Regions from separate parts of the Clostridium sp. 10cd* genome, predicted to be linked through region 2. Evidence: a T-box and tRNA genes for the amino acid it is inferred to sense, from the RefSeq annotation. Region 2 holds a T-box; the other holds one or more tRNA genes.
The links. A T-box is a leader RNA that pairs with one kind of tRNA and senses whether it is charged. The one in region 2 lies ahead of serS (serine--tRNA ligase), so its partner is inferred to be a tRNA-Ser.
Positions count from the first base shown of each region.

Region 1 (3,369 bases), 940 kb from region 2:
GATATATATCAAAAAGACAAGCATATCATACAAAAATTATAGGAATATTGAATCTTATGCATTGACAATCAAAGGAAAATAACATATAATCCCAGTAAAATGATAGGAGATGGAAGCGTGAAACTGAAAATTCATATTGCTGACAAGTTTCATCATACGACACGATGTTATTACCTCGCCTTAGTTTCTATAAAATAACAAAAGAAGATGGATAAGAAAAAGGAGAACAAATACATGGAGAAAATATATAACAGCATAACCGAACTGATTGGCAGCACGCCATTGATCAGGGTTCATCGTTTGAATAAAGAGGGAAAGGCAGAGATTCTGGTGAAAACAGAGGCTTTCAATCCTGGCGGAAGTGTAAAGGATCGCATTGCATATCAAATGATTATGGAGGCTAAAAAGGCAGGAAGGCTTGACAAAGACACAGTACTGATTGAGCCGACGTCTGGTAATACAGGTATCGGTTTGGCGATGACTGCGGCGGCTCTCGGTATACGCCTAATGATCGTTCTTCCCGAAACTATGAGTGTCGAGCGCAGGAAAATGATTCGTGCATATGGTGCTGAGCTGATACTGACTGAGGGAAGTAAGGGGATGACGGGAGCAATTGCCAAAGCTGAGGAGCTGCATAAGGAGATACCGAATTCCATCATTCTTCAGCAATTTGAAAACGCGGACAATCCCAACGCTCATTATCTTCATACCGGAGAGGAAATCTGGAGAGATACAGATGGAAAGCTTGATGTATTTGTCGCAGGCGTCGGCACCGGTGGCACAATCAGTGGAGTTGCAGCTTATCTGAAAGAAAAGAATGCGGATATCCGGATGGTAGCTGTGGAGCCTGAAAATTCTCCGGTATTATCCGGTGGAGCTGCAGGCCCGCACAAAATTCAGGGAATCGGTGCAGGATTTATACCAAAAAACTATCATGGAGAGCTTGTAGATGAGATTGTGCAGGTCAAGGATGAAGCTGCTATTTCCACAGCAAAAAAACTTGCACAGGAAGAGGGAATTGCAGTCGGCATTTCCAGTGGAGCAGCTATGTATGCGGCCTTACAGCTTGCGAAACGGGATGTGTTTGCAGGAAAGCGAATTGTTGTTCTTTTGCCAGATACTGCAGAACGTTATCTTTCCACCGTACTTTTTGAGGATTAGCAGAAGCAGGGATCGCAAAAAACATTTCTTTCTTAAACGGAACCATATTATGAAAACGAGGTTTGGTTTTGATCAATTTCATGTAATGATCATTTATCCAGCCTCCTTTTTCTATAGGGCGCTTCATAATGAATGCACAGCTGTTGGAATGCCTGGAGTTTCACAGTATAGCCTGTTCACTTAACCGTTTCCTATGCCCTACTCCTAAGTCGACACCATAGAATCTGTGTTCAATTCTCTTCTACGATCTGTATATAAAAAAACATCGCAATTGCGATGTTTCACTTTTTAATGGCGGAGTAGGAGAGATTTGAACTCTCGCGCCAGTTTCCCGACCTATACCCTTAGCAGGGGCACCTCTTCAGCCTCTTGAGTACTACTCCAGCTCTGATCAGCAGTAAGTGGTTAGATAAAACCGTTTTATTCCACTGCCATAAAAGTATATCATAATCGTTTTTAAAAGTCCATACCTAATTTTTAAATTTGTGCATATATCCCATCCCGGTTAGTTACTATTGTCCACACATCATAATATATTCAAATACTGTAATCATATAAATACAGGCAATAGCAACAACGGTGATATCTCTAGTAGTGCACGTGTTTTCTCAGTCTAAGACAGTTGAATAGTAACTGCCGTATCGTTGCTCAGGAATATGCATACATAAGTAGATACTGCGTGGTTTTGCATCCTTCAAAACAGAAATTTGTATAAGTATGTATACCCATATCCTGTATAGCACACATAACCTCATGCGCTGAAAAATGAAGTGAGAGAAGAAATAAGCGCAGCTATCCATCATATGGAGATGTCATATGATGAGTTTCTGGACCTCTGTAAAAGAAAAGAGTTATAACTGCTATGCGTATCATCTCCTAGATATGCAAGGTATGAAAATAATGAAATAAAAAAATTTAATAAATTTTAGGAATTTCACCTTTTCCATCCGTATATAAGGGTAAAAGGAGGTAATCAGTTATGTATCGAACGATTAAAATAAGACTTCATGCAACAAAAGAACAAAAGGAGCATCTGCTTGCATATGAGGAGGTCTATCACACAGATTTACAGGATTTGATCCATCAGCTGCACAAGCACCCATCCAGCATTAGATATGCGGATTTATGCTTTTCCGACGCGATTGAGGTTCACAGTCGCTGGTTGCTGTATCAGACAGCCTTGAAAATGTTCAACAGGCAGCTGGCGCATAAAAAAACATCCTATGGGAAATCGAGTACATGGGGACCGCGTTCTTTTCAAATAAAAAGCAGTCGTTTAACGCTGCATTACGGAAGACAATTTTCACACAGAAAGGACACTCTGCTTATGAAGCCGCTATCTCAGGAGCTGCTGTCCCTGCAGGAGCATACGATTATCCGTATGGATCTAGTCCATGATGAGTTTTTCTGGTATGCGAATTTTCTTATCCGGATTGCTGCGAATACATGAAATAGTGTAGCCATTTTCTGTAAAATATGCTACGATAATTAACGGTTACAGTTTGATAGAAGAGGTTCATATGAAAACAGATGGAATTATTTTTGATGTTGACGGCACACTCTGGGATGCGACGCAGAGAATCGCTGAAGCATATACGGTTATTCTGGAGCGGGAAAAAATCGAAGGTAAAGTTATAACAGCAGACATGCTTGCGTCTGTGATGGGTCTTTTGAATGAGGATATCGCGGCAAGACTGTTTCCTGAGCTATCCTGTGAAAAGCGGATGCGACTTATCGAAACCTGCTGTGAATTCGAATGTGAGTATTTGCGAAAGCATGGCGGTAGGCTGTATCCCCATGTTGAGGATACTTTGGAAAAGCTGTCAGCGCGGTATCCATTGTATATAGTATCAAATTGTCAGGATGGTTATATTGAGGCAATGTTTGCTGTACATGGTCTTCAGAAATATTTCAGAGATTATGAATGCTCCGGAAGAACTGGGAAAGCGAAGTTTGAAAATCTGAAATCCATAGTGGAACGCAATCACCTGCAGCAGCCTGTTTATATCGGTGATACAAAGACAGATCAGGTATCCTGCTGTAAGGCAGGGATACCATTCATCTATGCTTCCTTTGGATTCGGTGAAGCGGATGATTATGCAGCAAGTGTGGATACATTTTCAAAGCTTGCTCAGCTGTTTTTGACAGAACAATAGCATTACGGTATTGATACAGAGGAAATGGAGGGTACGCCATGAGTGAAGAAAA
Region 1 is NZ_CP172347.1:3,663,684-3,667,052, reverse strand. Features, by position in the region: gene cysK (cysteine synthase A) at 235-1,161, shown strand; tRNA gene ACG3M1_RS18205 (tRNA-Ser) at 1,454-1,544, opposite strand; gene ACG3M1_RS18200 (hypothetical protein) at 2,141-2,611, shown strand; gene ACG3M1_RS18195 (HAD family hydrolase) at 2,682-3,317, shown strand; gene ACG3M1_RS18190 (DUF2812 domain-containing protein) at 3,356-3,369, shown strand, end outside.
Region 1: it encodes a tRNA-Ser, which carries the amino acid that the T-box ahead of serS (serine--tRNA ligase) is inferred to sense. The anticodon was not compared.

Region 2 (3,369 bases):
ATTTATCCTTAATTGTTTCACGTGAAACAAAAATGCCTAAAAAAGCTGTGCAATCATTTGCAACGACATGACCAATTGTCCAATTATTCAAATATCGATGTAAATCAGAGAGTCACAATATCGTATTATTTATCCAAATAATACGATAAACAAAGGCTTTTCTGCTATTTTTAACCAACAAATAATAAGCTGTTTTAGATACTAAAAAAAGGTGAAATTTATATAAAAATCACCTTTTCAATACTGCTTAATTTTTTGGCATCAATATTTTTGTGCCTCCCATATATGGCTGCAATTTTTCCGGAATATTCACACTGCCGTCCTTGTTCAGATTATTCTCTAAAAAAGCAATCAGCATTCGAGGTGGAGCTACCACCGTATTATTCAAAGTATGAGCAAAATATTTTCCATTCTCACCCTTTACGCGAATGCCAAGACGTCTTGCCTGTGCATCTGTCAAATTAGAACAGCTTCCCACTTCAAAATATTTTTTCTGACGTGGACTCCATGCTTCGACATCAACAGACTTATTCTTCAAATCAGCAAGATCACCGGAACAGCACTCTAAGGTTCTCACTGGTATATCCAGACTTCTGAATAAATCAACAGTATTCGTATACAGCTTTACAAACCAGTCTGCACTTTCTTCCGGTTTGCAAACAACAATCATTTCCTGTTTCTCAAACTGGTGAATGCGGTAAACTCCTCTTTCTTCAATACCGTGTGCACCTTTTTCTTTACGGAAGCAAGGAGAATAGCTTGTATAAGTATAAGGAAGTTTTTTCTCATCAAGAATTGTATCAATGAATTTTCCAATCATAGAATGCTCACTGGTACCGATCAGATACAAATCCTCGCCCTCAATCTTATACATCATGCCTTCCATTTCCGCAAAGCTCATAACCCCGGTCACAACATTACTACGAATCATAAAAGGCGGTACAACATATGTAAATCCTCTATCAATCATAAAATCACGTGCATATGAAATGACAGCAGAATGAAGTCGTGCAATATCTCCCATCAGATAATAGAACCCGTTCCCTGCAACTTTTCTTGCACTATCCAGATCAATACCTTCAAACCGTTCCATAATATCTGTATGATATGGAATTTCAAAATCAGGAATCACAGGCTCGCCGTACTTCTGCAGTTCAACATTTTCTGAATCATCCTTACCAACCGGGACCGTAGGATGAATGATATTTGGAATCTGCATCATCATTTCCTTGATTTTCTCAGCAAGCTCAGTTTCCTTAACCTCTGTTTCCTTCATTTCATCTGCCATAGCCTGAACCTTGGCTTTAATAGCATTTGCCTCATCCTTTAAACCTTTGGCCATCAGACCGCCGATTTCCTTGCTCATAGCATTTCTCTTGCTTCGCAGCTCATCCCCTCGTTGTTTAAGAGAGCGATTCTCTTTATCCATAGCAATCACTTTATCTACAAGCTCAATCTTGTGATCCTGAAACTTCTTTTTTATGTTTTCTTTTACAATTTCAGGATTTTCGCGTAAAAATTTCATATCAAGCATAATCATAACCTCCTAGAATATAAAAAAGAGGTATGTCCATAAAGGGACGATACCTCGTGTTGCCACCCTTTTTGATATACCTATAAAGATATACCCTCTCATAGCTATAACGGTGCTACCGTAATCAACTACTAATAGTTCATTGATTCACTCAAAGGCGGATTTCATAAGCAGCTATTATAACTCACACCTACCGTTATATCTCTGAAAGTAGCCTGCTTTCTTACTTGACCTTTTCAACGTTTTATTATTTTATATCATTCTTCTACAGGATTGTCAATTATCTGTTCCGTAGTTTCTTCATTATTTTCCAAAGCTTCACCAGCTGCAGCCTCTTCCGGCTCCTCTTCTTCCTTTTCAACAATAGCCACCTTGGCAACAGATTCTTCATCTGCCACGTTGATCAGCTTAACACCCTGAGTATTACGGCTGTAAATACCAATATCATCAACAGATATTCGGATAATAATACCGGAGTTTGTAACAATCATGGCATCCTCATCACCATTTACAGCGCGAACGGAAACAAGCTCACCGGTTTTATTGGTAACATTGATTGTCTTTACACCCTTCGCTCCACGTGTTGTCAGACGGTATTCCTCAATAGCGGTACGCTTACCATAACCATTTTCACTAACAGCCAGCAGATGTGTTCCCTCTTTAGAAGTGGCAGCACCTACTACGATTGAGCCATCAACATTAAAGCCCTTCACACCGCTTGCCGTACGTCCCATAGCACGAATATCATCTTCATGGAATCGAACTGCCTTACCATTGGAGCCTGCGATAATAATTTCATCATCTCCGGTTGTTTCCTTCACACCAACCAGCTCATCAAATTCACGTAGTGTAATGGCGATTTTACCATTCTGACGTATAGAATCGAATTCACTCATCGGTGTTCGCTTAACCAGTCCGTTCTTTGTGACAAACAGCAGGAAGGAGGATTCACTATCCGGACGAACAGGAACAAGTGCACGCACCTTCTCCTCCTTGTCCAGATTTAACAGATTCACGACCGGAAGGCCCTTAGCCGTTCTACCAGAATTCGGCACCTTATACCCCTTGATACGGTAAACCTTGCCAAGATTGGTAAACAGCATCAGATAGTCGTGAGTGGACATTGTAATCAGCAGATCAACAATATCATCCTCATTTACAGACATACCCTTCACACCGCGGCCTCCACGGTTCTGTGTACGATAGGTATCTGTCGGCATACGCTTGATATAACCGTTTGTTGTCATTGTGATAACAACATCCTCAACAGGAATTAAATCTTCATCCTGCATATCGTAATCTGCCTCACTGATTTCTGTACGACGCTCATCGCCAAAGCGATTTTTAACCTCAGTCAGCTCATCACGGATAATCCCGAGAACACGATCATGGTTTGCAAGAATATCACGTAAATCTGCTATCGTATTCATCAGCTCACGATATTCATTTTCAATCTTATCGCGTTCCAAGCCTGTTAAACGACGCAAACGCATCTCCAGGATTGCATTTGCCTGAATCTCCGTGAGTTTAAACTGCTCCATCAGACCAGTTCTTGCTTCCGCATCATTCTGACTGGAGCGAATCAGATGAATAATTTCATCAATGTGATCCAGTGCGATACGCAAACCTTCCAATATATGAGCACGATCCTCAGCTTTTTTCAATTCAAATTTTGTACGGCGTACCGTAACGTCAATCTGATGATTCACATAATGCTGAAGTGCCTCCCGGATTCCCATCTGCTTCGGTGTTTTCTCTACCAGTGCCAGCATGTTGACACCGAAAGAGGTCTGAAGCTGTGTCATACGATACAGCTGATTCAAAATAACATCCGG
Region 2 is NZ_CP172347.1:7,044-10,412, reverse strand. Features, by position in the region: gene serS (serine--tRNA ligase) at 248-1,534, opposite strand; T-box leader at 1,574-1,783, opposite strand; gene gyrA (DNA gyrase subunit A) at 1,792-3,369, opposite strand, start outside.